3 regions of the Brevibacillus sp. YAE8 genome follow, and region 1 is predicted to be linked to each of the others. Evidence: predicted binding sites of a transcription regulator. Region 1 holds the regulator's gene; each other region holds the start of a gene.
The links. The regulator LexA, encoded in region 1, represses DNA repair genes until DNA is damaged. The targets are predictions, from matches to a motif close to CGAACATATGTTCG.

Region 1 (10,269 bases):
GAAAGAAGCAGAAGAAATGGGCTTCTCTGCGTTCAACGTGGGACCAGAACCTGAATTCTTCCTGTTCAAGCTCAACGAAAAAGGCGATCCTACGCTCGATCTGAACGACCAAGGCGGCTACTTCGACTTCGCTCCGCTCGACACCGGCGAAAACTGCCGTCGCGACATCGTATTGACCCTGGAAAAAATGGGCTTTGAAATCGAAGCTTCCCACCACGAAGTAGCGCCAGGCCAACACGAAATCGACTTCAAATACGCGAACGCGCTGCAAGCAGCAGACCAGATTTTGACTTTCAAGCTGGTTGTAAAAACGATCGCGCAAAAACACGGCCTGCATGCAACCTTCATGCCAAAACCGCTCTACGGTGTGGCAGGCTCCGGTATGCACGCGAACCAATCCCTGTTCCGCGGCAACGAAAATGCGTTCTACGACGAGACAGACGAAATGGGCCTGAGCCAAACAGCGAAGCATTACCTCGCAGGTATTTTGCAGCACGCTCGCGGCTTCACAGCGATCACCAATCCGCTCGTGAACTCGTACAAACGTCTGGTACCTGGCTATGAAGCACCTTGCTACGTGGCATGGTCGGCGAAAAACCGCTCTCCATTGATCCGTATCCCAGCCTCCCGCGGCATGGGAACCCGTATCGAAGTGCGCAGCCCAGACCCGGCAACAAACCCGTACCTCGCTTTGGCTGTCATGCTGAAAGCCGGCCTGGACGGCATCAAAAACAAAGTGACTGTACCACCAGCGATCGACCGCAACATCTACGTGATGACCGAAGAAGAGCGCGAAGCAAACGGCATCGTCAACCTGCCAGCTACGCTCAAGGAAGCGATCGAGTGCCTGAAAGCCGATCCAGTAATCTGCGAAGCCCTGGGCGAGCACGCGCTGGTACACTTCATCGAAGCAAAAGAAATCGAGTGGGATATGTTCCGCACACGCGTCCACGACTGGGAGCGCGAGCAGTACATGAGCACTTACTAAAATGGAAAAATCCCCTTGCGCCTGCTGGTGCGAGGGGGTTTTTGCTTTTGTGGGCAGCTTTCGAAATTCACGTCGATGTATTGCTTTTGCCCACAATTCGCCCACAAATTTTCTAGTTGTAGATTGTTAATATGTGTTTTTCAAATTTGTCCATCCTATCTGTTTTAATTTTTTGGAAATGTGGACGAACATATCCGGCAGGTTGGGATATCACACCAGCACCTGCAAACGGACCAGGCGAGACTGGGAAAGTATGCTCCACTAATCGTGGAGCTTTTTTTATTTGCATGTTATTCGTTTCATTTCCGCCTCCATTTCATTGCGTAAGAATGCTTTCGCTTCTTCGTTTCCGGTAAGCTCCAGCAAAATCGGGTTCTCTTCGCTGCTTGCAATGACCGTAAACGTTAAAAACGGGCAGCATTTTCGCTCCAGCCGCACCCATTCCTGCACAAGCCGTAACGTATCTTGATCCCCCGGAAATTGATACTGAACCCCTTTTTCAAGCTCCGCAATGCTAATCCTTCTCGAATCAAGCTCTTCCCAAATGCTTTTGTACTCCACTCGCTCCGCTTCCGTAAAGACTGTGTGGCAACAAGCGATAGGCATTTTTGGGCTCATTTTGTCTTCCCCTTTCACGTTTCAGCAAGAATGCCTGATTTTCTACAAGCTGAACGCCCAGAGCTACCGCACCACTGACTGGAAAAGCACAAGCACAGAGCGTATGCAACTAGCAACTCATTTCATTTACAGCACCTTCCGCAAAGAGATATAATCGAATCGTAAAACTTAAAGTTAACTTTAAGTCAAGGGGGGAGTTGTTATGTCTGGACTTAGCATTGGGCAACTTGCGGCAAGGGCAGGGGTAAACGCATCGACGCTGCGTTACTATGAATCCGTTGGCTTGCTTCCTGCTCCGGAACGTCAAAATGGGCAACGCCGGTATGATGAACAACTACTCGAACGTATCAGTTTTATCAAGATCGCGCAGCAAACAGGCTTTAGCATCCAGGAAATCGCGATTTTGCTAGAAGGTTTTGAAACCAGTGGACCACTGTCTGAGCGCTGGGAACAAATGGCGAAGCAGAAACGCTCCCAACTTGAGGAAAGAAAAAAACAGCTTGATTGGATGATACAAATATTAGACAGCGGGCTAAGCTGCAAATGCCTTACGTGGTTGGAATGCCTGAAAAAAATAGAAACTACGGGTTCGCGATAGGAAAGGGCTGGGCGAGAAATGATTTCAAGAGAACAATTAGAAAAGAATCAAGTGTGGCTTTATGCGTTCGTGCTCGTGATTGCTGCTGGATTCGGGTTGTTATGGCCAGAATCAGGCGAGAGCCTTGATCGTACGATTTCGTTCGTGCTTGCCATCTTGATGTATGGAATGTTTGCCCAAATCCCTTTTTTTCGTTTAAAAGAGGCACTCTCGAATCGAAAGTTTATGTATGCGCTCCTTCTTGTCAACTACATAGCCGTACCAGTCCTTGTCTGGGGGTTAACGCGGTTTCTTCCGGCCGATCCAGCAATCTTGTTAGGGGTATTTCTTGTTTTGCTTACCCCCTGCATTGACTATGTGATTGTCTTCACCCATCTTGGGCGTGGGAACGAGAAACTCGTGTTGGTTTCAACCCCGATCCTTTTTGTCACCCAAATGCTTTTTTTGCCCGTTTATCTATGGCTTTTTATGGGCGAGAAAGCAGCAGAAATCGTGAGTGTCGGGCCATTTCTCGAAGCGTTTTTCGGGCTTATTGTCGTCCCGCTGATTCTTGCTCTACTTACGCAATGGTGGTCAACAAGACAACCACGGGGAGAACGGTTTCTTGATGCAACAGCATGGCTGCCTGTGCCTTTTATGGCGCTAACGCTTTTTGTTGTCGTTGCCTCGCAAATTGCCAAACTGTATAGCTCTTTTGATTCGATCATCCAAGTGATTCCTGTCTATGCAGCATATATGGCGATTACACCGATTATTGCGCGGATTGTTTCCCATCTATTCCGTTTGGATACCGGAGCAGGGCGAGCTTTGATTTTTAGTGCAGGCACGCGTAACTCTCTGGTCGTTCTTCCGTTTGCACTGGCGCTGCCGGAACCGCTAAACGGAGTGGCGTCGGCAGTGATCGTGACGCAAACCATTGTAGAGCTCATTGGGGAGCTAGTATATATTCGGCTGGTTCCAAAGGTGCTTTTGCGAGGGGCGGAGGGAATTGCGGAGAAACAAAAGTGATTCGTTTACATAAATGAGTTAGTAGAACATTTTTTATTGGGGTTTTAACGAGGCTGATCCGCTCCTGCAACCAAGAGTGGGAGTGGATCAGAAGGAACTGGCGATTTCCTGCTTTCCGGACTAGCTAAAAAGAGAGAAAGCAGAAGCTACCATGAAAACAGCACTCAAGCTGCTTATAATGAAAATAGTCCCTCTTGTTCTTTTTGACCAGAACGGATTGAGCCAGGAGGGAATCCGAGCATTGTTGGCGAGGAACTATTTCTGGCGCTTTTTCACGAACAGCACAGCGCTGGCAGCGACGACGCCTGCGAGGTAAATAATTGCGTACGATATGGCGCGCAAATAAGACAACTCTGAAGGAGTTCCGTTATAAATGGCGGTAGTAGCCGAGACGAGGATGATGCCGATGACGTAAACGGCCAGCCCGATCAAAATGCTTTTTCCCATGTCAATCTCTCCTTTGTGGCCTAGCTAGTGAGAGCATAACATGAATAAGGATTATTTTCTATTTTTTGTAAAGGGTACAAAATCAAAAAGATAACATTGTTTCTTATAGGAAAGGAACCTTTATGAACCCGCAACTAAAACAACTCCTGCTCCACTTCGACGACGCAGCCGAATGGTATGCCCCGAAAGACTTCGATTACCGAAAAGAAATGCAGCAAGTAAAAATGGTAAAAGCCCGCTTGGAAGCTGAAACAGACAACCGTTTCGAACTGGACGACTGCGTACAGGACGCCTCGTTTTTCGCAGAGATGTACATCCTGGAAAAAAGCCAACACGATGCGAAAGCGAGCGGGGGAAGCTATGCGATGTGCTACGAGCTGGCGATCCGCTTTTCGGCCTTTGGACGGTTCGTGACGATCCATGGCGCTTTTGACGAGACGGGAAAGCAACCAGACCTGAACCGCATCATCGCCACGCTGCAGGAGAACGGCTACCGCTACATCCCCGCAGACGAGCTGAACACCTTGTACGATGGGAAAAATCAAGCGATGATCGGCGAATACACCTGGTGGAACCGATTTTTCGACTACTTGTAACAGCCGCATCCTTCTTTTGCCCGCCGCTTTGGACGAACCATTTTTGTCTAGCGGGGCTTAACCTATCCGATCCACGTACATTCAGTTCGCCCGGCATGCCGAAACAATCGTTATCTCGCTTCCGACCGGCCTATCTGGCTGTACCATGCTCAAGCCAATGGAAGCTGAGAGGGCAGTTCCCCCGCCTAAACAGCGAGTGGCGGAACAGTTTGGATGTACTCGCCACGCTGGCAAAATAAGAGAAACGCTAGCAACTCCCGTGAAAAAGATTAACCTCACCTAACTTTGGTTAGGAGACAGCAAATAGAGAAGCAAAGTATAGTAAAGGTACCCGAAAGGAAAATCCTCACTTTCCGTTGATGGACGCCATTGTCGATGAAAATCGCCCTCCTGATGGCGTGGCCTTTGTGGAAGCTCCATTTCTCCGCGCAGTTTTCGCAAAGGCAGCGGGCTTCATCAAAGATTCGGTCAAAAGAACGAATGCATCCTCTCGCCCGTTTGCCGTCAACTGCCCCTTGAGTTGCTTGAGGGGTATTTTTTATGAAAACGGCTCCTTGTTCGCTAAGCTTGAACAAGGAGCCGCCACTGTTTTTCGCGCATGATCGTGTTTCTGCTCATTTGACCATCGTAGCCAGAAAATCATGCAGTTTTTCCAGCGAACGAATATTTTGATTGCAAGTGACGCTGTCCTGACACAAATAGTTTCCTTTTTTCAAATACGTGCCGTCGCCAGCGCCCCGCGCTTCCAGGACGAACATGCCGATGTCGGTAATTTTGTTGCAGATCGCACAAATCCCTTTTTTGGGCAGGGGAGTAAAAACGCCGTGAATGCCGATCAGCTTGTCAGGGTAGTAGGCGATCATGTACTTTTTGTCTGCCCCGCTGTCGAACCAGCTTACATACGACGTTTCGGCATACGGGATTTCCGCTGTCGCAGGCGGCTTGAGCTTCTTGACCTTCGGGAACATTTTTTTGATCGCTTGCTCGGTCAAAGCGGGAAACGGGATGATATACGGCGAGAGCCGCAGCAAAAACTGTTTGGCTTCGTTCTTTTCCTTGATGGCTGCGAGTGGCGCAAGCAGTTGCTTTTGTTCCTCTGTCATGCCGGGGAAGAGCTGGAACACGGATTCCTGGGCGATTTCTTTGCGGGCCCGGATGACATTAGGGTCTGTGCTGCTTGTGTATGCGTTCAACAAGGTTTGCACCTGTGCTTTGATGAAGTGATAGTGGTGGGGTGAAATAAATGGTTGCATCTTTCTGGTTCCTCCTTGCAGCGTACTCCGTCGGGCGTGAGGAGTCGTGATGGTGTTTGTACCTTCTACTGTAAAAGGAGCGGAGTGCGCTGCAAAGGGAAAAAACGATTGTAAAAAGAACTCGGCATAGGAAAAGCACTGACCGTCTCGTGGACGCGCCAGTGCTTTTGTCTATTTGGCATACACAATCTTTTTGATCGTTTCCGTCGAGAGAAAGTACTGCTCGGCCAGCTCCTGGATGGAGGCGCCTTCGCGAAAAGCGTTGCGGATCGCGCTGTTGCGTTCATCCAACTGTTTTCTGCCGCCGGTCCGGGTCCCCCATTTGTGATGGGCCGTCTTCGGTTTCGGAATGTAGATGATTTCTCCCTGCACGTACTTTTGGATTTCTGCGATCAAGGTTTCTGGCAGCATGCTGGCTGCATTCACATATTTCATTTCCGCTCGCTCCTTATTTTTGAAGTGAAAAATAAGGGGCAAAGCCAGGAAATAAGAAATGAGATACGTTAGAGAAGGCGATGAATTGTCTAAACGACTGTCCACCTCATGCAAAGTATCGCCTTATTCCCAGGCTTTGCATGAGACGCTGCAGTATCTGGCAAACCAATTCCATTCACCAACCACACACCCCCTCGTTCTCGTTTACTCCCTGCGCGCCGCCAAGTGCCCGCGCAGTAGTTCCCATTATAAATCATCTGTCCGCCATTTGCACCGCGGCTCTGGCGATTTTTTCACCACGCGCGCGCCGTCCGCCTATGCGACAAAGGAGCGGGGGACTCTTTACCTGGTCACAAGAGTGCGGAGCTGTTCTTCCGTCCACTTTTCCACATCCAGCAGCGCCTGGTATGGATCGTCTCCCGGAATGTTAAAATAGGAGGCAAAAGCAGGTTCGGTTTTCAGGCCGTCTTGCTTGAGCTGGCGGATGGCGCGGAGGGCGTCAGCGCCACCGAGCAGCAGCAAACGGTGCTCGACGACCATGTGCCGATACGCATTTTGCTGTTCGACCGGGCGCGGTTGGGCAAACAGCTCAAACCAGAAGCCGCAGGCAAAAAACGTAATCAGGCAGGTGGGCACGCCTTGCACGAGCAGACGAGCTTCCTTGTAGCCTTCATACGCCGCATACGAAGCGCGGACGACGTCGGCAAACTGCTCGAGGTCGTGGCACTCGCAAATAATGTCCAGATCGCTGTCCGCAATGTCGATGTCCAGAGGGATCGTACCTGCGAGCACGGGATCGAACGCTTGCAGCCGCTGCATGACCGCGGATTGGGCGATGGCCTGGCCCGCAGCTTTTTGTTTCGGTGTCCCGTTGTGCAAATAAGATAGGTCGCGCCAGTTTCGCGTCATAGTAACCCTCCGCTTTCGTTAAAATAGGCAGGTACTCCTCGCAGACGGCCTCACGGATTCGCAAAAGAAGAGTGCAACTTCAATCCGCTTTTTCTCGTATTACCTATGTGAGAGGAGTGCATAGAGAATGGATATTGTTCTTTGGATTATCGTGTTGGTGCTTTTCGCGCTAAGTATCGCCGGTATATTTTTGCCAGTACTACCCGATACGATTTTACTGTGGGCAGGCTTTTTGCTCTACCACTTTTTCATAGCCGATCCGGGAGCGGGGTTGCCAGCGTCTTTCTGGTGGGGGATGGTGGTGCTCAGTATCTTGCTGTACGGTGCGGATTTGTTGACCAACATGTTTTTCGTGAAAAAGTACGGCGGCTCCAAATGGTCTTCGGTGGCTGCGGCCGTAGGGATTGTTCTCGGAATCTTCGTGTTCCCGCCGTTCGGGATGCTGATTATGCCGTTCGTGCTCGTGGTGCTGGTGGAGTTGCTCGTGCAAAAGCAGCCGATAGAGAAAGCGGTAAAGGCAGGCTTTGGCTCGCTGATCGGCTTTTTGGGAAGCGCAGTTGTCAAAGTCGTGTTGCAGGTGAGCATGATCGTCTGGTTTTTCCTTGCCAGATAAATATAATGATAGAGACGAAAAAGGACAGCGGAGGCTGTCCTTTTTTCATGCGCTGGAACGATTAGTGGATGAGGCGATAGACGCCAATGACTTTTCCGAGAATGGTGACGTTGTCCAAAATGATCGGTTCCATCGTCGCGTTTTCCGGCTGGAGGCGGAAGTGGTTCTTCTCTTTGAAAAAGCGCTTGACGGTCGCTTCGTCTTCTTCTGTCATGGCGACGACGATATCGCCGTTGTTGGCGACGTGCTGCTGACGCACGATTACGTAGTCGCCGTCCAGGATACCGGCGTCGATCATGCTGTTCCCGGAAATCCGCAGCATGTACACCTTGTCTGAAGTCACGATATTTTCTGGAAGCGGGAAGTACTCTTCGACGTCCTCAATCGCGGTAATCGGCTGCCCGGCGGTTACTTTCCCGATGACGGGAACGCGAACGACAGAGTCCTCGAAGTTGTCCTGGAAGCGGTCTTCCTCAGACAGCAGTTCGATGGCGCGAGGCTTGGTAGGGTCGCGGCGGATCAGCCCTTTCTTTTCCAAGCGCGCCAGATGACCGTGCACAGTAGAGCTGGAGGCAAGTCCGACAGCTTCGCCGATTTCGCGGACGGATGGAGGATAGCCTTTGTCCCGGACTTCCTTGCGAATAAATTCGATTATGGCTTGTTGTCTGCTGGATAATTTTGACATAGAGAGACACCCCTGATTTCTCGAACATGTTTTCCTATATTATACCATGGGAGCTTGCGTTCGACAAACATAAGTTCGATTTTGATGCGAACAGGAATTTTTGACAGGGTAAATGCATTTGATTCGACAGCAGCGGCCAAATCTCGAAAAAAGCGCGGGCGGGCGGCCGGAGCCGTAAGTTGCAGCAGTTCCATTGTAATAGAGCCGGGCTAACTCCAAGTCGGCAAACAGTTCCATCGTCGCGGAGCCGGGCTTACGTCGAGCCACAAGCCGCTCCACTGTCGCAGAGTCGAGCTCACGTCAAACCGCCAGCCGCTCCAGTACCGAAGAGCCGAGCTTACGCCAAGCCACAAACCGCACCAACGCGGCACACTTGGACTTCTGTTCAGGTAGCAAGCAACCAGCTAGAAACGAGCTAAATCCACCCCAATAGAGTCGCCCGGCAGCGTCATCCGAAGCAAAAACGGCTGCGCACAGCAGCTCCGCGCGAATTTGCGAGACGGCGGTTTTTGTATTGACATGAACATATGTTCTCATTTATGATAGGGATACGAACTTATAGAACGTATGTTTGTAGGGGGTCATATTATGAATGCCATGTCTATCCATAACCGTTTCGAGAAAAAGCAGCCTCGCCGCGTCCGTTTGGGCATCACGAGAGGACAAGCTATTTTGTTTTTGCTGACGTTCTCTCTCTTTTTTTACTTGCTTACCGAACTGGTGTTTGCCTCTTCTGCGCATAAAGAGCCGCTAAAAGGAAAAGAAGTGACCGTTCGCTCCGGCGACAGTCTTTGGACGATTGCTGTGCGCCATCATCATTCGGAAAAGGTGGATGTGCGCGATCTGATTTTCGATATCAAAATGGCGAACAACCTCGACAGCAATCTCATTTATCCGGGGCAGACCTTGTTCATCCCGGAAACGGACTGATTCGAGCACTTGCCCGCCATCCGCTCTCTTGCCAGTTCCGACTGATATGATATAATAAAGCGGCATTACTACAGAGTGGGAGGAACCGGAACGTGGTATCTGACGCGGAAATTAAACGAATCAACGAACTGGTCAAGAAATCTCGCGAGGTTGGCTTGACTGACGAGGAAAAGCAGGAGCAAAAAGCTCTGCGCCAAAAGTACATCGATGCGGTCAAGATGTCGCTTCGAGCGAATCTGGATTCCATCCGCTATGTGGAAGATCTTGAGGAAAATCGTCCAAAACAGTAAACTTACTTGTATTGATACGGCAGACATCCTTGCTTGACGCTCGGGTGTCTTTTTGTTCCTGACGACTTCTGCCAGTTTTGCAATTGAGGAGGGGGACCAATGGCATGGGTGGCTGTAGCGGTTGGGGGAGCAGTCGGCTCGTTGCTTCGTTATGTGCTGGCGCTGGTTGCCAATCAGCCGGGCTGGCCTGTAGGCACGTGGCTGGCGAACATCATTGGCTCGTTTGCCATCGGCGTTTTGTTTGTGATCGGCAAGGAGCGGGGAGGCTTCTCGCCTGAGCTGTATCTTTTGTTTACGACAGGTATTATGGGCGGATTCACGACGTTTTCCACATTTTCGCTGGAAGTGGTTTCGTTCTGGGGAGAGGGACAATGGCTGCGCGGGCTCGTTTACGCCCTGCTCAGTATCGTGGTCGGCCTGCTCTCTTGTGCCGCGGGAATCTGGCTTGCCAGACAAATGCAATAACGACCATCACATTGATAAAAGACGAGAGGGGGGATGGGTGTGAGTACCCAACACCGCGATTACGAGGCAGAACAAAACAAGCTGGATGAGACGATTGCATTGATCGATGGGGAGATCGCTCGGCTGCGCGAAGAGATTCGGGAAGCGACCGACGATTACGTCAAGCAGGTCGTGAACGCAAGCAAGGCAAAAGACCTGCGTTATTTGGAGGATCACGGACGCGACAAGCCGTACTTTGGCCGAGTCGATTTTCTCAAGGACGAGGTTTACGAGCTTGACCAGGTGTACATCGGAAAAAGAGGGATCGTCCGCAGCGATACGTTTGATTCGATCGTCGTGGATTGGCGAGCGCCCATTGCCAGTCTCTATTATTCCGGAGAGAGCAAGGATGCGTTTTACCGGATGGGGCGCGAGATCGTGCGCGGCGAGGTGAG
Region 2 (10,269 bases), on a different contig from region 1:
GGGCTTACCGAAGACATTCGCTCCCATAGCGGACTGACGGGCGGCGATGCGAAAAAGCTGCAAGACTATATGAAGAACAAGCCTTTCCTGTCCGGCCCGACGCTGCTCAACGCCGTTTCGATGTCGGTTGCGGTCAACGAAGTAAACGCGGCGATGGGAACGATCGTGGCGACGCCGACAGCAGGTGCCTGTGGGATTGTGCCGGGAACGCTGTTTGCTGTCTCGGACAAGCTGAAGCCGACGCGCGAGCAGATGGTCAACTACTTGTTCACCGCAGGCGCGATTGGCTATTGCATCGCCAATAACGCGTTCATCTCCGGCGCTGCGGGCGGCTGCCAGGCAGAGGTCGGCTCGGCGACAGCGATGGCGGCGGCCGCGATTGTCGAGATGGCGGGCGGTACCCCGGAGGAATCGGCGCAGGCAGTCGCGATTGCGCTGAAAAATATGCTCGGTCTGGTCTGTGACCCCGTAGCCGGACTGGTGGAAGTGCCGTGTGTCAAACGAAATGCGATGGGAGCCGCGATTGCGACAGTCGCAGCCGACATGGCGCTGGCGGGCATCAAGAGCGTGATCCCGACAGACGAAGTGATTGACGCGATGTATCGGATTGGCTGCTCCATGCCGACTGCGCTCAAGGAAACGGCGCAGGGCGGACTGGCGGCTACCCAGACGGGCCGTATGATCGAAGCGAAAGTATTCGGCGTACGGCTGGAGAAGTAAATGGCCGGGGTGTATCAGTCGCCTGTCTCCCTTTTGCACGGGGTAGGGGAGGAACGGGCGAAGGCATTTGCGGGACTCGGAATTCACAGCATCGGCGACTTGCTGGAGTACTTTCCTTCCCGCTATGAAGACTACCGCGTGCGCGATTTGACAGAAGTAAAAGACGGAGAGAGGGTCACGCTGGCGGGCACGGTGTACGGCGAACCCTCTGTTCGTTTTTATGGAAAACGAAAATCGCGCCTCTCCGTCAAAATGGTCATGGATCGCGTAGTGGTGACGGCGGTCTGGTTCAACCAGACGTTTGTGAAAAGCAGGCTATCGCCCGGCAAGGAAATTCTCGTGACCGGAAAATGGGACAAGCACAAGCTCCAGATTACGGTCAGCGAGATGACCGAGGTCGATTCGGAGCGGGCGACCAAACGCGGCGAGCTGGCTCCGGTCTATCCGCTTGGCGGCGATATGACGCACACGCTGCTGCGCAAGTCGATCCAGCAGGCGCTGCGGCAATACGGCAAGGACATTCCGGAAATTTTGCCGCCGGATATCGTGGAACGCTACCGGCTGATGCCGCGCGTGGCGGCGTTTCATTCGATTCACTTTCCGGAAAACGCCGAGGACGGGCGGCAGGCGCGGCGCCGGATCATGTTCGAGGAACTGTTTTTATTTCAGTTGAAAATCCAGACGCTGCGCCGCATCAATCGGCAGCAGTCGGAAGGCGTGGCCCTCGCCATTCCGATGGACGAGGTGCGGCAGTTTGTCAAAGGGCTGCCGTTTCCGCTGACCGATGCGCAAAAGCGGGTCGTCAAGGAAATACTGGACGACATGCGCGCCCCGCATGCGATGAATCGGCTGTTGCAGGGAGACGTCGGCTCAGGGAAAACCGTGGTGGCTGCGATTGCGCTTTTGGCTGCCGTGAAGGCTGGCTATCAGGGAGCATTGATGGTGCCGACCGAGATTCTCGCCGAGCAGCATGTGCAGTCGCTGACGAAGCTGTTGGCGGACTACGGCATCGAGGTCGCCTTGCTGTCCGGTTCCTTGACGGCCAAGCGCAGACGGGAGGTCATCGGCTCGCTGCAAATGGGGCTGATCGACGTCGTCGTGGGGACGCACGCGCTCATTCAGGAGGACGTGTTCTTTTCGCGGCTGGGACTGGTGATTACAGACGAGCAGCACCGCTTCGGCGTCGAGCAGCGGCGCATTTTGCGCAACAAGGGACTCACTCCCGACGTCCTGTTCATGACCGCCACGCCGATTCCCCGCACGTTGGCGATTACGGCGTTTGGCGATATGGACGTCTCGACGATCGACCAGATGCCGGCAGGCCGCAAGCCGATTGAGACGACGTGGAAAAAGCACGACCAGTTCCCGGCTGTCCTCGAGCAAATGCGCAACGAGCTGCGCAAAGGGCGGCAGGCGTACGTCATTTGCCCGCTCATCGAAGAATCGGAAAAGCTCGACGTGCAAAACGCGATTGATGTTCACGCGCAGCTTTCCCACGTCTTCCCGGAGTTCGGCGTCGGGCTCATGCACGGCCGCCTGCCTGCGAAGGAAAAAGATGCGGTGATGCAAGCTTTTCTCGCCGGGGAGCACGCCGCTCTCGTCTCGACGACGGTGGTCGAGGTCGGCGTCAACGTGCCGAACGCTACCTACATGGTCATTTACGACGCGGAGCGGTTCGGGCTTGCCCAGTTGCACCAGTTGCGCGGGCGGGTCGGGCGCGGCTCGGAGCAGTCGTACTGCGTCCTGATTGCCGATCCGAAGTCCGAGATCGGCAAAGAGCGGATGCGCGTCATGTGCGAGACGACGGACGGCTTCGAGCTGTCGCAGCGCGATTTGGAATTGCGCGGACCGGGTGACTTTTTCGGCACGAAGCAGAGCGGCTTGCCCGAGTTCAAAGTCGCTGACCTGTTGTCCGACTACAAGGCGCTGGAGGTTGCCAGACAGGAGACGGCGCGGCTGGTGGCCGACGACTCGTTTTGGCGAGACCCGGCGTACCAGTGGTTGCGCGACTATTTGCAGCGCGAAGGCGTACTTGATGGCATCGTGTTCGATTAAGGCAGCATAGAGAGGGACCTCTTGCCGCACCTGTGTGTGCGAAGGAGGTCTTTTCGCTTTTTTGTGCAAAACGGCCCTCGAAAAAACGTGACGAAACGACAGCGAAAAACGTCTTTCTTCTATGAGGATGGAAAAAATTACTGGGGAGAGAGGCGAGTTTTGTGTTTTTGCGAAATCTTCGAGGAATGAGCATCGCGTTGGGCTTCTCTTTGCTTGTCATGTCAGGCTGCAGCACCGCCGCAGCCGCTTCGGGAGAAAAACAAACAGGCGCAGGGCAGGCCGTGCGCGCTGCGTCCGGTCAGATTGCACCAGCGAGCGCGTCGACGAAGGCAGCGAGTGACTGGAAGCAGCCGGAGCGGCCTTTTGACTATGCGGCCATGAAAGAAGACGTGGTCATTCAGCTGAACGAGGAGCCGCGCCTGCAGTCGCCACTGCGTACAGTCGTCGGCGCTGCTCCGCAAGCGTACACGCTGTTTTTCCGCGAGGAGATGGACCGGGGAAGCGTAGAGGCGGCGATTCGCAAGCATGCGAAGGAAGAAGCGGCGAGAGAGGGCCTCGGCTTCATCGAGCCAGCGTTCGCTTTTCATTGGGCGAGCAACCGCCAACTGCAAGTTCTGGTGACGCTTCCGGAACAGGAGACAAAGGAGCGGGACTGGACGGAATACGTGCTTAGCGCGGCCGGAGCCAAGTCGGCAAAAGGCGCGGTCGTCGGCGATTCCAACGCCTTTCACGCCGTCGTGCTGCCGCCTGCGCAAATTTGGCGCGTTTCCGTAGACGGCAAAGTGCGCGAAAAGCTGACTGACTTTTCCGTCATGACCAATATGGAGCTGCTCGACCGCGAGCAACGGTACGTGCTGCAGAGCCGCTTTACGAAGTATTGCGAGTGCGACGCCCGCTATCCGATGCTCTACTCGATTTACGATACGAAAACAAAGCAGCGGACTCCGTATCCGGTCGAGCTGACAGACAACTACCGCGGAGAGGGCGTATTTTTTGCCGATCGGCGCGGGTTCTTTTACGCCCAGCCGGAGCAAGGAACAACCGTTCCGAACAGCGACAGCGTCACCCGTGTCCAGGTACAAGGGTATGTGCACGGAGCCAGCTTTAGCCACGATCAGAAGCAGTTGCTGATGGCGGTGGGGCGAGTGGACCAGAAAAAAGACCTGGATCTGGTCGTGTACGACTTGGGAAAAGGAACAGAGAAGCGGATTGCCGGGGCGATCAAAGGCTGGATTCCGACGAGCGAGTTCAACGGGGAAGTGCTGCCTGTCTCCTTCCATGACGACGGCCGCTACGCCACGTTTGCCATGAGAAGCGAGGAAGCGGGCTTTGTGGAGATTCGCCAGCGCTACGACTGGAAGAGCGGCAAGGTCATCGACTGGCATCCCCCGGTTCCGGCTGATTTCTGGTCCGGGTATGTCCAGTCGACAGACGGGGAGTACCAAATGTACTGGAATGCAGGGCTGTTCAAGGGCAACGTGCAGTTGATGGACATGCGCGGCCAGGGCCTGTGGCTGCCTGGCACGCACCGCTATTTGTTTACCGAATGGGAAAAAGCCGCGCAGGAAACCGACTTGAAGCAGTCGCTGTACTTGTTTGACGCCGATACGAAGCAGCAGTCTGTGCTCGTGTCGGGCCTTCCTGCGGGGCTTTCCCTCCTGGGAGCGAGCGCGGACGGCAAATGGCTGTACGTGATGACGGATCGGACGTTGGCTTTCTAGCTTGTGACGGCTGGCCAGACCTGACGCTAGGCTTCGTACTCGTCGGCCAGCATGGATAAAACAACCAGCGATTCGTAAGTGTCCCCTGTTTTCAGGCAGTCGCGCAAGATTCCTTCTTCGCGGAAGCCTTCGGACAGGTAGAGCGCGCGGGCTACGCCGTTTGTTTCCTTGACGTCCAGCCACAGCCGATGGGCTTTTTGTTCGCGAAAAGCCCACTCTTTAATCTGGCGCAGGACACGACGGCCGTAGCCGTGCCTTTTTACTGCCATCGTAATGCGCAAGAGCTCAATCGAATGGTGCGGACTGGCCAGCCCGGCGATGATGACGTAGCCGACGGGGTGGCCTGTTTCTGTTTTCTCGGCGATCATGTGCAAGATGTCGGGATCATCCAAAGCCTCGCGGTGGCGCTCTTCCGGCCACGGAAGGATGAACGGGGCATTTTCTGGCGCTTGCTCCACGTCGCAGACGAACGGGAGGTCTGTCGGTACAGTCAGTCGCAGGCGGACGGTCATGCGGGTCACCTCTTCTTTTTTGCTAACATTTGGCTGCCATCAACGCATTTCCGTCGGGATCTTTGAAGGTGAACCAGTGCCCGTGCTGGATGGGGCTGGTCAGCTCCACGCCAAGCTCCTCCAGGAAGCGATAAGCGGCGTCGATGTCGCGGACAGCGACGAAAATGCCTCCGATTTCGGAGTGCAAGGGAGAAGCGGTCATGGGCAACAATCCCTTTCGGTGCGGTATGGTATGCTTGTTAGGAATGCCAGCCGAAGCGAGCCTGCATAATCGGGCACGAAATGTCGGATGGCTTCGTTTGGCGTCTGCTATTCTGTGGTGGTGAGGGAGGTCGTTTTCATGGATTTGCTGCAAAAGCTGAATGAAGCTTTGGACTACATCGAGGAACATCTCGCTGGCGAGATCGACTTCAAGGAAGTCGCCCGGGTGGCGTGCTGCTCGGAATACCACTTCAAAAGAATGTTCTCGTCCTTGGCGGGCATTCCGCTCTCGGAGTACATCCGGCGCAGGCGCATTACACTCGCGGCTTTCGACCTGAAAGACAGCAAGCTGAAGGTGATCGACATCGCCGTCAAGTACGGGTACAACTCGCCTGACTCGTTCGCTCGCGCCTTTGCCCAGATGCACGGGGTGACGCCCAGCGAAGCGAGAGCCAGCGGGCAGTCCTTGAAAGCCTATCCGCGAATGACCTTTCATCTATCCATCAAAGGAGGCAGTGCCATGAATTACCGCATGGAAGAAAAAGAGGCATTTCGCATCGTCGGCTTGAAGAAAAGGGTTCCGCTGATCTACAACGGGGTGAATCCCGAGATTGCCGCCATGTGGGCGTCACTCGACGCCGAGAAGATCCGCCTGCTCAAGTCGCTTTCCAATGTAGAGCCGCTCGGGATGTTGAGCGCATCCACGAACTTTTCCGACGGCCGCCTGGACAACGGCGAGCTGGACCATTACATCGGAGTGGCGACTACGCTGGACTGCCCGGAGAGCCTGGCGAAGCTGGAAGTCCCGGCCTCTACGTGGGCCGTCTTCGAAGCCGTAGGGCCTTTTCCGGATACGCTGCAGGACGTCTGGGGGCGCATCTACTCCGAGTGGTTTTTGTCTTCCGGCTACGAGCTGGCCGAAGGGCCGGAGATGCTGTGGAATGCTGACAAAGACACGACATCGCCGACGTTTCGCAGTGAAATCTGGATTCCGGTTGTCAAAAAATAACATATCATATGGGATTCGCACACGCTCGGCCAAACACCTGCCAGCGTGTGCTTGTCTTTGCAGAAATAATTACCATGTTTTTTTTCGGAGGGACAGGTATAAAAACGAACATACGTTTGCTATAATAAGAACAAAGTTCATATAGGAACACAAGTTCTTGTTCAGGGGATGATGGTGATGCCTAATGCGGGCAAACGGATTGTTTTTTTGATCGATATGCAAAGCTTTTATGCCAGCATTGAAAAAGCGGCGAATCCGGCGCTGCGCAATCAGCCGATCGTGGTCGCCGGCGATCCGCAGCGGCGCAGTGGAGTGGTGCTGGCCGCGTGTCCGATTGCGAAATCATACGGAGTGATAACGGCAGAAGCGCTGTGGCAAGCGCAACAAAAATGTCGACAGCTCGTGGTAGTGCGCCCGCGCATGGAGCACTACCTTCAGGTGTCGATGCAGATCACGCGCATCTTCCAGTCGTTTACCGATCAGGTGGAGCCGTACTCGGTCGACGAGCAGTTTCTCGATGTGACAGGCAGCGTCCACTTGTTTGGCGATCCGCTGGAGCTGGCTGCCCAGATTCGGCAGCGCGTCTGGCTGGAGACGGGAGTCAACTGCCGGGTCGGAATTGGAGAGAATAAGGTCCTCGCGAAAATGGCCTGTGACAACTTCGCCAAAAAGCAGGAAAGCGGGATATTTTGGCTCAAGCGGGCAGAGCTGGCCGACACGCTGTGGCGGCTGCCCATCGAAAAACTGTTCGGGGTAGGCTCGCGCATGAAGCGCCATTTTCACCGGATGGGCGTCTATCAGATCGGCCAGCTCGCTGCGCTCAGCCCCGCCGTGCTCATCCGCCACTGGGGCGTGAATGGCGAGGTGCTGTGGCGCACAGCGCACGGCCTGGACGACTCGCCGGTTTCGTTGAACGAATACGGGACACAAAAAGGGATCGGCCACCATATGACGTTGCCGCGCGATTACCATACGGCAAAAGAAATCAAGGTCGTGCTGTTGGAATTGTGCGAGGAAGTGTGCCGACGGGCGCGGCAAAAAGAACGGATGGGCTCGGTGCTCTCCATCGGCTGTCGCGGCGCGAATCTGGCGGCTGGCGAAGGTTTTGGCCGCCAGATGAAGCTTGCGGAAGCGACGAATGACGCCATGGCGCTGTACGAAGCGGCTTGTCGCCTGTTTGAGCGGCACTGGACAGGGGGGCCTGTGCGCAGCATTGGCGTCACGCTAGGGCAGCTCGTGCCTGATAATATCGTGCAACTGAATTTGTTTACAGACACGCACAAGCGCCGCTCGCTTGCCCAGGCGATGGACGACATTCGGGCGCGCTTTGGCCAGGATGCGATTTTGCGAGCGGCCTCAGCCTTGGAGGCGGGGCAGGCCAAGGAGCGTGCCCGCAAGATCGGAGGGCATTACAAGTGACAGAGCCGATGCCGTCAGGAGAAGCGAGGGAGCAAGAGCTGGTGCGTCAATATATTTTGTTTGGCATCCTGTTTCACGCGGTGATGGCGGATGCGGGGCAGATGGGAGTTGTACCGCTGAAGCTGTCTTATCAGGACGTGTTCCAGGAGCTCTCCCGCTGGGCAGAGCGTAAGCATCAGCAATTGCGCCGTCATTTGCGGCAACTCGGATGCACGATTGTCAGCGCCCGCCGCGAGGATTATGCGTACGTGGTTCATTACCGGCAGCGCGGGTACTTGCGGGAAGCGAGCTATATCATTGAGGTGTTGCGCGCCGAGTGCCAGGAGCTTGTCGGCGCATGGGTACGAGATCATCACCAAGGAGAGAAGCGAGCATGAGAGAGACACGCGTATCCAAAAAGGAAAATTTGTTCGTCTCGAGCCGGTTTGTGTTGCCGGAGCATCGGGAAATGTACGTGCGCATGAAGGAAGAGGAGCGCCGCTACGTGCCGCCCGAGCTGGACCAGGAGCAACTGGGAGCGCTAAGCGAGCTGGTGTGGCAGGCGTTCCAGACAAAGAGCGTTTTGACGTTGACGTACTATGACGGGCAGGCGCCGCGCCGCTTGTCGGCACAGGTCGTGCACATCGATCAGGCAGCGCGGCGATTGAAGCTGCGGGCCGGCTCCGAGATGCACTGGCTTTCGTTTGCCCGCTTGCTGCATGCGGAGCTGGCAGCGCCTTTCTAAAACTAACCATTCATGCGCGACTGTCTGGCCGGGCACCCTGTGGGTAAAAGACAAAGGAGTGGCGTGAACGTTGAGTTGGGCAAGGAACATTACATGGGCAGCCGCGTTTGCCATGCTGGCGGGCTGCACACTTCCGCAGGAACAGGCGGACCCGGCACGTGACCCTGTCGCGCCCGCGCGTGTGCAGCAGGAGAAGCTGTTCGACCTGTCGCCGCAGCAAGCACCGCGACCAGCCAAAATGATGCTGGATGTCCCGATTATTAGCCAGAAGCCGGAGCTGCACAACGGCTGTGAAGTAACGAGCCTGGCGATGCTGCTGCGGCATGCCGGACAAAACGTCGACAAACGGGTGCTGGCCGAGCAAGTGCCCAAAGATCCTGAGCCGTTGGTGAAGGAACAAGGGGACATCAAGGAATGGGGAGATCCGAACATCGGGTTTGTCGGCGACATGACAGGGGTGCGCAAAGGCTTCGCCGTTTACAACAAGCCGCTGGAAAAGCTGCTGCGCCGCTACATGGGCGAGCGGACGGTCAATTTGACCGGGGCATCCTACCAGGCGCTTTTGGACCAGGTGGCAGCGGGGCGTCCGGTCGTGATCTGGGCGACCGGAGATTTTCAACTGCCTACCGAGTGGGAGAGCTGGTACAAGGACGGGAAAAAAGTGGTAGCTCCTTTTGACGAGCACGCTGTCTTGCTGGTGGGCTATGACGAGACTTACGCGTACGTCAACGATCCGCTTACGGGAGCAAAGCAGCAGAAGGTCGCGCACAAGGCTTTGGAGTCGAGCTGGACAGCGCTGGGCAAACAGGCGATCAGCTATCAATGAAGCAAAAAAGGGCTCTTGGCAAAAAGGCAAGCCGCAAAAAACAGCGTGCCGCGCTGAAACGGTGTGTGTGAAGAAGATGCGGGATTCCTGAAACGAAAAGCGGTCAAAAACAACCGTTTTTCGTCTTTTTTTGGCCGAAACGCTTTTTGCCAGAACGGACTGTTTCCCTGTATTGTTAGGATATCTTTTTTGAAGCAGATATCTGATGGATAGGACAAAGGAGATTTTACATGCTAGCACAAGAAATGGGTGTCATGTTCACCAAGCATGCCGATCAAATTACTTCCAAACGTTGGGGGGATTTTATTCAGCAGTTGGAGGAAAAAGGCTTGTACGTGCTTATCGAGACGGACACGATCGGACGGGTAATGAGCCCTTTGGGCGGATTGATGCCCATGCCCTGTAAGAGCGAAACGCTCCACATTGTGACAGCGGATGAGCTGGAACAGCGCGGTTTGCCGCTCGGTCACCACATCGTGACCAAGCCAAAAGAAAAAACAACGACTGCGTAATTGTAAAGCGAACGGACGAAACCTTTTCTGCCCGGTGAATTTCTGGGCGGCAAAGGTTTTTTTGTGCATGCCGATTAGTGGCAAAGAAGCGAATTTCATTGATAATGAGAATCAAAATCAATATAATGGAAGAAAATGTGCAAGCCAGCGACGGTTGTTCGCTTACCATACATGCCGGACTAAAAAGAGGATGAGACAGATGCGTATTCAAGCCGAATTGTCACAGTTTACGGAGTCGGCTGGAAAAGGCCAAGCTGCTCCTGGAAAGAGAGCGGATCAGCGTCAGCGAGGCGGCGTTGCTCGTCGGCTACAGCAATTTCAGCCATTTTGCCTCGATTTTTCGCAAAACGTACGGCATCAACCCGAGCCTGTACGGCAAACGGGTCGAGAAACGATAAACCAGCGAGAAAGGCGCTCTGTTGCATGTTGCAGGGCGTCTTTTTTGTACAGACAAGAAGGGAGAAGATTCTGAGCAGTATAAGGGCGACATCGCGAGGCTGCGAACAAAGGGAGAAAGCGAGACTTGTGTCCTTTGCCATTTGGGGACGAAAAGCTCGCAGCCCAGTGTTC
Region 3 (10,269 bases), 120 kb from region 1:
TGGTTGGCGTACTCGCCGGAGCTGTTTTGAACCGAAACGCCGCTGCCAAGTCCATCCACCAGAAGCGAAGCGATCTCTTCTTTATTTTCATGGGCCAAAATGCTCAGGGACGCCCCTGCGAGCTGCGGCTCCAGTCTGCGAATCAATTGGGCCAATTCACGAAGTCCAGCATATTGGGTCATGTAATACCCTCACTCTCCCAGTCAGGTTAATCCTTAATGCGGAAGAATCCACTCTTCCGGTTCCTTGATAATCGAGGAATGGTTATCGGAGCGATACCAGGCTGTCAGGCTTTGCCCATCTTTCGTGTACACGATGCGATAGATGGTGTTACCCTTTCCGCTTTTCGGGAAGGGACTCTCCTCGGGAGGAACCACTGTCACACCACCTGCTTCAATCACGCCACCCTTTTCCTTGATGACGCTCTCGATCACGGTCATGTGCTCGTTGCTCGTGGCCGACATCCCCACGTAAGCGAGTATTCCCAGCAAAAGCGCTCCCGCCAAAAACGAAACAATAATCACTTTTGACTTTTTCGTAGCATCCACCAAGCGCTTCCCCCGTTATTCAATTCTCTTTGTCGATCAAACGCACCTTGTCAATCGTACCTCCGCCCAGGCACACTTCCCCATCGTAAAAGACGACGGCTTGGCCAGGAGTAACCGCTTTTTGCGGCTCGGCGAAAACGACTTCTACGGTGTTGCCCTCGCGGATGTGCACCGTCACTTGCTGGTCCGGCTGGCGATAGCGGAATTTCGCGGTGCACGCAAACGATTCGGTCGGCTTGTTCGCGCTCACCCAGCTTACGTCTGTCGCCAGCAAGCTACTCGAATACAGGCGGGGATGGTTGGAGCCTTCGCCGACGATCAGGACGTTGCGCTCCAGGTCTTTGTCCACCACAAACCACGGCTGGCCGGTCTTGCCGTGCCCGCCGCCAATCCCCAGGCCTTGGCGCTGGCCGAGCGTGTAGTACATCAGGCCGTCATGCTGCCCGATCACGTCTCCGTCTACCGTTTCGATATTGCCGGGCTTGGCTGGCAAGTAGTTTTGCAAAAACTCGCGGAAGTTGCGTTCGCCAATGAAGCAAATCCCTGTGCTGTCCTTCTTTTTCGCGGTGTAAAGCCCGGCTTCTTCGGCAATTTTGCGCACCTCGGGCTTCGGCAAATGCCCGATCGGGAACATCGTTTTTGACAACTGCTCCTGGCCGAGCACATTGAGGAAGTACGTCTGGTCTTTGTTGTTGTCCGCGCCGCGGATCAGCTTGTACTCTCCGTCGATGAACTTCACCTGCGCGTAATGGCCGGTGGCGATGTAATCGGCTCCCAGGTCCATGACCTTGGCGAGCAGCTCGCCGAACTTGATTTCACGGTTGCACATCACATCAGGATTCGGTGTGCGCCCGCGTTTATATTCATCCAAAAAATACTGGAACACCTTGTCCATGTATTCTTTTTCAAAATTCACGGTGTAGTATGGAATGCCAATTTGTTCACAGACGCGCCGGACATCCTGGAAGTCTTCTTCCGCCGTGCAGTGGCCGAATTCATCGGTATCATCCCAGTTTTTCATGAAGATGCCGATGACGTCATATCCCTGTTGCTTGAGCAGGTAAGCCGTCACGGAGGAGTCGACCCCGCCGGACATGCCGACAACGACGCGTGTATCTTCTGGTCGTTTCATAGTCTTTCTCCTCTTGATTTAATTTGTCCATCTACAGATTACCATGTTTCGTCCAACAATTCATGTCTTGTTGCACTTTTGTCGGCCCAATGTGAAAAACGCCTGCCGCAATGGACAGCGACAGGCGTTGATGAGCACGTTATTCACTTTGGGAAACTTCGTCTTTAATCTCGGAGCGGAACCCTTCGATGCTCTCTGCACGGCGCTGGTTTTTCGCCTCGATGTTCGCTCGTTCCTCTTCGGAAATCTCGCCCGCGTGTGCCGCCAGGTAATCTTCCGACTCGCGAATGCTCTCTTCCGTGTTTTGCAGCATTTCTTGCAGCTTGGCTGCGTTGTCAGAACGATCGTCCGGTTTTGCCATGAAAAACACTCCTCACTTTGCCAGTATGATTCACTACCTGTACCATTGTGCTCCGTTCGCGGAACAATTATGTATGATAGGATAGAGAGAACGGACTTTGCGAAAAAGAAGGTTTTTCACATGGCTTCTCTGGATTTTCTGGAACGAAAGCTGCTGCGGATCATAGCGGAGACAGACCCTGTCCGGCTCAAACGCCAATGGGTGAGCAAGCGCGCCGAGTCTTCCGGCGAAAGCGAGCAGCGCAAACGAATCGCCCTCTTGCTGCGCAGGCTCGACAAGTTGCCGCCAGCCAAGCGTCGCGAGGTGCTGGATTTGCTCGCGCAGTTCAACTGGAACGGATAGGGCATTAGAAGATGGACGGACCGATGTGCCAGTGCCCGTCTGTTTTCAGCATGCGCCTCACGTCTACTATCGCCTCGCGATGGAGGGGGCCGTAAATGTGCGGATACAAAAGCCCGTCCTTGGCCTGCTCGTACTTCACGGGCGAAGGCGATTTTGTCTCGTCCACGACGAGCACGTACAACTCCTCGTCGAACGCGCCGTACACCCGGTCTGCTACCTTGCCGAGCAGCTCCTCGCCTTTTGTGGCGTGAATGAACCCTTCCTGCTCGTAGTCGCGAGGCAGGTAATGGTCTTTGTCCGCCCATTTCTCCCAATAAGCTTTTGGGCACATACAATAAATGATCGATGGCTGCATGTTGTGTTCTCTCCCTTGTCGCACCGCTTTATTTTTTCCCCATCGCCTTGTTGAGATGGCGCATGGCTTTATCGAAAAACATCTGGTCGAAGGCGCCCTGATCGAACTTCCATTCAATGAAGTTTTTCAACGAATGCAAATCTACCCACGCATCCTTCGCTTGCGGGTTGCGGTCAGGCACTTCGCCCGTGACTTCTCCTTCGTAGACCAGCTTCGCCATCTCTGCCGGGTGCATCCCGATCTGATAGGCGATCTGATGTAGCGCTATTTTCATGGAATCCCCCTGCTCTGTCCATTCTGGTTTCAATTATTCATCTATTTTGCCAGTCTTTTTCCTCCATGCCAACCCCTGCTCTCTCCGGCGAAAAAGGATTTCCGCTTGCGTCCGCATTTTGATAGAATGAACGCACAAAAAGTCACGACGCTGGAGGATTACAAGTCATGTCCACTTCCGATAACAGACCGCGCAAGCAATGGTACCGCAAAAAAGTGGTCTGGATCCCGCTTTTGTTTGTCGCCTACGTCTTTTTCGTCAACAGCTCCTACCTGGCTGCTCCGCCTGCCGGCTCTCCCTTTTTGCTCGCCCACCGCGGAATGGCGCAGACCTTTCACATGGAAGGGCTGACGAACGAGACGTGTACAGCCGAACGAATTTACCCGCCGGAGCATCCGTATCTGGAAAACACGCTGCCGTCCATGAAAGCCGCCTTCGCAGCAGGTGCCGACGTCGTGGAATTTGACGTCCACTGGACGAAAGACGGGCAATTTGCCGTGTTCCACGACTGGACGCTCGGCTGTCGCACGAACGGCGACGGCGTCACCAGAGATTTTACCCTGGCCGACCTGCAGAAGCTCGATATCGGCTACAACTATACGGCAGACGGAGGACGCACCTATCCGTTTCGCGGAAAAGGCATCGGGCTGATGCCGTCGTTAACCGATGTGCTCAAAGCGTTCCCCGACGAGTCTCTGCTCATCCATATCAAGAGCAATGATCCAAACGAAGGACAGGCGCTCGCGGACGCCTTGCAGGCTCTGCCAAAAGAACGGCTGGAAAAGCTGACAGTCTACGGAGGCGACGAGCCGGTCGCCGCCGTGAAGAGCCAAATCCCGGAGCTGCGCGTCATCTCGATGGATACGATGAAAAGCTGTCTGATCCCGTACATAGCGGCGGGCTGGTCCGGTTACGTTCCCGACGCCTGCGCCCACACCCAGCTCCACATTCCCGATCAAATCGCGCCATGGCTGTGGGGTTGGCCGAACCGTTTCATGGCGAGAATGGAAGCAGTAAATACGCGCGTCATCCTTGTAGCCGGAAGCGGCGATTTTTCCGCAGGCTTCGATACGCCTGCTGACCTCGACCGGGTGCCTGCTACGTTTACGGGCGGTATCTGGACGAACCGGATTGACCGGATCGGACCTGTTTTTCCCGAAAAATTCGCAGGGAACTGAAACGATTGCCAAGCGTATTCGTAAATACGAATATAAACCGATCCTACACGACGACTGGGAGTGATGGAGATGTTAAAAAAGCTATTGAAAAATTTACTGGGTAATCACTCGACTTCTTCCCACAAATACCGGAAATACAGCAGCAGCGACTACAAGTATCGCAAAGGATACGGTTCCAGCCACGGACATCGGCACGGGCATGGGCACTCCCATTACGGCAGCTCCCACTACAAGCGGAAGCACTCCAGCAGAAGTTTTTTCAGCAGCTAGGCGGTCCCGTCCCTTGCATGCGCACGCGTAAAAACACTCTGTTTGCCTGACAGCAGAGTGTTTTTTGTCGTTCAGACGGTCATTTAGTTAACATAATAAATATTATGTCTCGTTCAAACAAACGCCTTCCTATGCTACAATATGGAAAAGGAGCGTGCACAAATGAACCCTTCCAAATCGTTTTACTATACAGTCGATCACGCCATGGTGGATGAGTACAAAAAAATGCTCGACTTGATGAAAATTCCTTACACGATCGAAGCCCCTGTCGCTTTGCTAAAGGAGGGAGCCGATCAGTATTCGTTCGTGTTCCCGAACATGCCGGGCCGTCTGTACCAGATGGTGAGCAAGCTGTTCAAGGGCGATGGCAAGCCTTATCCGCAATAGGCAAGCTATCCGGGCAAAAAAAAGGACCCATTTCTGGGTCGAAGATAGGAAGTGGAGAGAATGCATGCTATGTAATATATACTAACATATCATGGTCGATTGTCAATGCTTTTTGGCAATTTTCTTGATTTCGTGTTAGGTTTTCTTACATAATATCTTTTTACTTCCTCATCCAAACGAAAAAGGAGGGCATAGTCGCCCTCCTTCTTTTGTGCCTGCCGCCAAACTCCAAGCTCAGCCGCGCACATTCACGATCTGCTCCAGCTCAATCCATTCGCTTCTCGTTTCGTTGACCAACTGGACTTTGCGCGCTTTCGGATCGACCCACTTGACCACGCCCCACATGCTTTGCGTGTTGCCGCACTCGCCGTCCAACGAAACCCACCAGCTTACCGTCACCGCGTAATCCTCCCTGCCCGAGTCGCGAAGCAAATACAAAAACGATTCGCGCTCCTGCTTCGTGACCCCCGGCGGAGTAGTGCGCTGCCGGGAAGCTTGCCGTCCCGCATAGCTAGTTCCGATCCCCACTTGCTTTCACCCACCCTAACCTGCACAAATCGTTGACGGCGCGCCTCATCTGGCGATCCGCCGCGATTGTGTTGATCTCTATTCCGTTCTCCAGCATTTTGTAGACACGAAGATGTACAGTTGTCAGCACCGGAACCCGCTTCATCACATTGTGGACGGGCACAACTATTGTCTCCAGCAAAAGCCTCACCTCGAACGTACGTTTGTATGTATTATATACGAACAACATGCGAACAAGCAATAAAAAAAAGCAGGATTTCCCTGCTTTCTACTGCGCGGCTTCCTGGATGATTTTTTTCGGTGTTTTCTCCACGACGTCCAAAAACTTGCCAAAGGTGGAAGCGAGCGTCTGCTGGAACAGCATCCCGAGCACGACAGGCAGCGCGACTGTCGCCGGGAAATACGTAATCGCCATGACCGCTCCGGCACTGATGTTGCGCATCCCGCTGTTAAAGGTCAAGGTCACGATCACATCGCGCTCCCAGCCAAAGAGCCGGGAGATCCACCACCCGAGCAGGTAGCCCAAAATCGCGAGGAAAAGAACGACCAGCGCCATTCCCAGCAGCCTGGCATCAAAGGCGTGGAAATAGCTTGCGACCATCGAGCTGTTGATGGCAACGACGACACCCATGCCCAGCTTGGAAAACGGAGCGAGCTTGGGAGCCAACGTCTTTTTGACCCTCCCCTGCGAAAAATGATGCAGCAGCATCCCGGCAAGCGACGGCAGCACAATCATGTAAAACAGCCCCTGCATCATGTCCCACGTGTCCATCTCCACCTTTGCCCCGAGCAAAACGTACATGCCAAACGGAACGACAAGCGGCGAAATCATCGTATCTAGCAAAATAATCGAAAGCGTCAGGGCAATATTGCCCATGTAAATCGACGACCAGAGAAAGCTGGAGATCCCGGTCGGTATAAGTGCGGCCAACAAAAAGCCTGTGACGACATGCATGTCGTCCGGGTAGAGCAGATGAGCCACTCCCCAGGCGATAAACGGCATCAGCGCATGCAAAATCAGCAAATTGACGACGAGCGGCAGCGGCCGTGTCAATACTTTGGCAAATTCCTTGAACCCCGCTCCCAAACTCCCGGCAAAGGTCATAAAGGCAAACACCCACGGCGACAAAAAGGCATAGGGCTGAAGATGAGTCCCGGCCAACACGCCAATCGCCACACTGCTCGGGGTCAATACCGGCATTATTTTTTCCAATGACTTGTTTACTCTTGCTAAAACATCCACACTCTCCACCTCATTCGCTTCCGAAAACGCTCCACGGATCTTCTCTCACGGCTCAACGAAAAATCCCATCCTCTTATATTACGCACTAGGCAAGTTTATTTCCATAGTAAAGAGATAAACATGGTAAGACAAAGTGTCGAAAAAAATGATTTTATCCGCTCTTGCGCAGGCTGCCAGACAAATCGTTGCATACTTCTCTGTCATCGGGTAAAGCCTAAGGCAAGGAAAGGAGGTATTTTTATGAACGGAATGGATTGGGTAGAATTTATCCGCAAAACCGAAGATAAAATGTACCACCTCCATCGGGCCATTGATGGGATTTGTAATGAGCCGGATTACAAAGAATCCGTTTCTGCCCTGACCGAAGTGGTAAGGGATTATCAAGTGCTGGTTGAGAAAGCGAAAGACGAGCTGCGCGGCGTCGACTTGCATCGTGACCGCGATCATGACCGTGACCGTGTTCATGGCGATTGCTATTAAACGAATCCAACTCCCATCCCGGGAGTTTTTCTTTTGCCCTCGATGCGTTGTTCATCGGCAACCGTTCGCCTCGCCTGCTTGTTCACCGACCGCAAAAAGCCTCGGCCACCTTTTTGGCAAGCCGAGGCGCTAGACCGCTATTACCCTTTCATTTTCTTTTCCAGCTTTTTGCTCGCTTTCTTTTTCTGGCACGCTTCCTTGACATCCGTTGGCCACGGAGCGCCGCTCATCGCTTGCAAATCCATAAACAGCTTCTTGTCAGAGGTCACGTGGATTTTTGAATCCGGAAAAGCCTCCTTCAGCTTGCCAGAGACTTCTTTTTCAATCGACTCCAGCCGAAAGCGGTTGAAATTGCTCACCTTGATCGCCAGGTTCAGGTCTTTGTCGATGTGGACGGCTGCCACTTCGTCAATGCCATCCACCCTGCCTGCAATCGCCTTTGCCTGCTCCTCCCATTCGGTATGGCGCACGGGCGCCGGAGTGCACAACGGCTCCGCGTCGTTTTTCTGCTGGGTTTGCGCGTTGTTCTTGCCCGTGCAGCCCGTAATCGCCAAGACAAGCGCCAAAACAGCAAGGATCGTTCGCATGCGAAACACCTCCAGACCAATTTTCCCTTTCTTTAGGATGACCGGAAATGGAGCATGTATGAATGCGCGATCCTTCCATGGCAAGTTCTCGCCAACGCACAGCCGAAAGTATGGTACAAAAGACCTGAATATGTATGGCTCGCTTTTGTTGCAAGCAAGGCTTTCGTCGCAGCAAAAAACTTGGCTGCGCCAAGACATTGGCAAGGCTTTAGTTGCCCTCATACTGGATAAGAATCTGTATAAAAAAAGCGGTGGCTCCTCTGCATTTTTGAGCCACCGCGGACCCCAAGAACATTGTGAGTCCTCGTATAGAATATACCAAAAGCGCGTCAAAACGCGATAGGAGATCATTGGATGCCGGACGGCAAAAAAAAATCCCAGCCGCAACTTCCGGCCGGGGCGTACGGGGTAGTACGCATATGTCATACGTGAATGATCTAATCATAAAGTACGATCTCCCCCTAAACAACGATCAATTTTAGGTAATTATACCTATGTATGGAACAAAAAAATAGCGTCGACCTATCTGCATAAATTCAGTCGAACGCATCGAATCCCCAAGTTGGATTATACTAGCTAGCTTGGATTACTTTTCTATTATCGCTAGAATTGGACGATAATACCATTCGAAAATAATGGTAACGGACGCAATTGTTTCCTCTATTTTTCCGTAAGGTTCCATAACAAATACCATTATTCCTCAAAATATCCAATTATGTTACAATGTACATGGTGATAACGATGCTCATTTTGTTTCGATTTTTTTTGGAAATCATTCGCATACTGATTTGCATGGCCATTTTTTTGGTGGTGACAGGCCCGGTGGTCACCTTGTTTTTTCCCGAACAAGCGCCGGGGGAAGGCATTTTTTTGGCGCACGCCGCCTTGTTTCTCATCCTGCTCATTTACTACCGCAATCGGCTGCAGCAATCTAGCTGGTTTCCAAGCAAGCACAACCACCCGCTTTCCAGGATGGCTACCGCGCTGCTCTCCTTTAGTGCAGCCATATGCTTTTTCGCAGCCATCTACATGACGTACCTCCAATAATTGTCGTTGACAGAAAGTGAGTGCAAATCCATTGACTGCAAAGCTTGCCTATACGCTCAGCACGATTTTGTTTCTAGCCAGCGGGTTGCTCTACACGCTTGAAAGAATGCTCGCCTACTACATCTGGATCGGGCAAATGCAAGCCGCCTCTGCCACCGGGCAGTTTCCCACGCAGCCGGAGCTTCCCTCCCTGTTCACCAACGGCTTTGTGACCTTTTTTCTGGCGGCAAGCCTTTTTCTCTTGATCGTCGGGATCGTTTTGTCGACTCCCAAGCAGCCATCCGTTCGTCCAGGTCACGAGTCGGGCGCCGCGAATCCTGCCGGGGGGAATGCTTCGTCCATTGGCGCGCGAGAGCACGAAGCTGAAGCAGCGACGGGAGGCTTTGACAGGCTGCCAACGTATTTGGTTTACGGAATCATAGCGTTTCTGGGCTTTCTCATCGTCGTTGGCTTCCTCAATTTCTTGCGCTGAAATCGCCTTTGCATTTCCAATATTTCGACGATGCAGCTTTTATGATATGCTGTTTTTGCCATATGCTCTTTTCGTAGCCTTGTCATAAAAAGGAGGGAAACCATGAATCGCGAACAATGGACAGCCGTAGACGAGTATTTTACGCAAAAATTCGTTTCAGCCGATCCGATCCTGGAAGCCGTGCTGGAAAACAACGCTTCCGCTGGCCTCCCGCCTATCGACGTCGCGCCCAATCAGGGAAAATTTCTCCATCTGCTGGCACGCATCCAGGGAGCCCGGACGATTTTGGAGATCGGGACACTGGGCGGCTACAGTACGATTTGGCTAGCCCGCGCCTTACCTGCCGACGGTCGGCTCATCACGCTGGAAGCGGCATCGAAGCATGCCGAGGTGGCCAAAGCCAACATCGCCCGTGCCGGGCTGGAATCGGTGGTCGAGATCAGGCTTGGAGACGCCTTGGACAGCCTTTCTGCGCTCGCGGATGAAAAACAGGGACCGTTTGACCTCATCTTCATCGACGCCGACAAGAAAAACAATCCGGACTACTTCCGCTGGGCGCTGAAGTTCTCGCGAAAAGGCAGCGTCATCATTACCGATAACGTGGTACGCAAAGGTGCCGTCGTCGACGAAGCCACCAGCGATCCGAACATTGTCGGCGTCCGGCAATTCGCCGATCTGGTCGCAAACGAGCCGACGGTTAGCGCGACCGCAATTCAAACGGTCGGCAGCAAAGGCTACGACGGCTTTGCCATCGCGCTGGTAACGGAAGATCCGCGTTAACGAGCCGTACAGACATCCTGCGAAGAAAACCCCGTCGTTTGCGCTTGCTGCAAAGACGGGGTTGGTTTATTTCAGCCCATATTGGCCTTTGACTTGCAGCTTGCCATCCAGAAAGGTAAAGCTGGCGTTGCTGCCTGCCGCTTCCCCTTCGTACATGTAGACCACGGCATGAAATTGCTCTCCTTTGTTGCCCGCTTCGGAGAGCAGCTCACCTTCTCCGCCGATGATGTTTTTCACTTCGTCATACGTCATCCCGTTTTCTATCTGGTCAAAGGCTGCTTTTGT

Region 2: AC27IT_RS09845 (DNA polymerase IV) is a predicted target of LexA. The motif match lies at 6,324-6,337, and genes of this name have one in related genera.
Region 3: AC27IT_RS01240 (YolD-like family protein) is a predicted target of LexA. The motif match lies at 5,568-5,581, and genes of this name have one in related genera.

Annotation. Positions count from the first base shown of each region.
Region 1 is NZ_BAAIYG010000001.1:509,370-519,638, reverse strand. It holds gene glnA (type I glutamate--ammonia ligase) at 1-988, shown strand, start outside; gene AC27IT_RS01950 (hypothetical protein) at 1,268-1,606, opposite strand; gene AC27IT_RS01945 (MerR family transcriptional regulator) at 1,809-2,204, shown strand; gene AC27IT_RS01940 (arsenic resistance protein) at 2,223-3,212, shown strand; gene AC27IT_RS01935 (hypothetical protein) at 3,468-3,659, opposite strand; gene AC27IT_RS01930 (hypothetical protein) at 3,782-4,255, shown strand; gene AC27IT_RS01925 (hypothetical protein) at 4,612-4,857, shown strand; gene AC27IT_RS01920 (FusB/FusC family EF-G-binding protein) at 4,870-5,508, opposite strand; gene AC27IT_RS01915 (CD3324 family protein) at 5,680-5,943, opposite strand; gene AC27IT_RS01910 (DUF4269 domain-containing protein) at 6,286-6,852, opposite strand; gene AC27IT_RS01905 (DUF456 domain-containing protein) at 6,980-7,465, shown strand; gene lexA (transcriptional repressor LexA) at 7,527-8,150, opposite strand; gene yneA (cell division suppressor protein YneA) at 8,739-9,080, shown strand; gene AC27IT_RS01890 (DUF896 domain-containing protein) at 9,173-9,370, shown strand; gene crcB (fluoride efflux transporter CrcB) at 9,470-9,835, shown strand; gene AC27IT_RS01880 (HelD family protein) at 9,875-10,269, shown strand, end outside.
Region 2 is NZ_BAAIYG010000005.1:55,874-66,142, reverse strand. It holds gene sdaAA (L-serine ammonia-lyase, iron-sulfur-dependent, subunit alpha) at 1-720, shown strand, start outside; gene recG (ATP-dependent DNA helicase RecG) at 721-2,775, shown strand; gene AC27IT_RS09865 (hypothetical protein) at 2,961-4,496, shown strand; gene AC27IT_RS09860 (GNAT family N-acetyltransferase) at 4,523-5,008, opposite strand; gene AC27IT_RS09855 (VOC family protein) at 5,031-5,399, opposite strand; gene AC27IT_RS09850 (AraC family transcriptional regulator) at 5,349-6,218, shown strand; gene AC27IT_RS09845 (DNA polymerase IV) at 6,396-7,637, shown strand; gene AC27IT_RS09840 (YhjD family protein) at 7,634-8,014, shown strand; gene AC27IT_RS09835 (YolD-like family protein) at 8,011-8,361, shown strand; gene AC27IT_RS09830 (C39 family peptidase) at 8,432-9,187, shown strand; gene AC27IT_RS09825 (hypothetical protein) at 9,418-9,699, shown strand; gene AC27IT_RS09820 (helix-turn-helix domain-containing protein) at 9,939-10,097, shown strand.
Region 3 is NZ_BAAIYG010000001.1:384,523-394,791, forward strand. It holds gene AC27IT_RS01190 (ACT domain-containing protein) at 1-182, opposite strand, end outside; gene AC27IT_RS01195 (hypothetical protein) at 216-548, opposite strand; gene mnmA (tRNA 2-thiouridine(34) synthase MnmA) at 568-1,680, opposite strand; gene tlp (small acid-soluble spore protein Tlp) at 1,820-2,041, opposite strand; gene AC27IT_RS01210 (hypothetical protein) at 2,162-2,383, shown strand; gene AC27IT_RS01215 (DUF952 domain-containing protein) at 2,388-2,738, opposite strand; gene AC27IT_RS01220 (hypothetical protein) at 2,767-3,012, opposite strand; gene AC27IT_RS01225 (glycerophosphodiester phosphodiesterase family protein) at 3,180-4,190, shown strand; gene AC27IT_RS01230 (hypothetical protein) at 4,260-4,460, shown strand; gene AC27IT_RS01235 (hypothetical protein) at 4,623-4,847, shown strand; gene AC27IT_RS01240 (YolD-like family protein) at 5,082-5,375, opposite strand; gene AC27IT_RS01245 (bile acid:sodium symporter family protein) at 5,644-6,576, opposite strand; gene AC27IT_RS01250 (hypothetical protein) at 6,859-7,098, shown strand; gene AC27IT_RS01255 (YhcN/YlaJ family sporulation lipoprotein) at 7,239-7,685, opposite strand; gene AC27IT_RS01260 (hypothetical protein) at 8,436-8,732, shown strand; gene AC27IT_RS01265 (hypothetical protein) at 8,764-9,204, shown strand; gene AC27IT_RS01270 (O-methyltransferase) at 9,307-9,984, shown strand; gene AC27IT_RS01275 (DUF3862 domain-containing protein) at 10,051-10,269, opposite strand, start outside.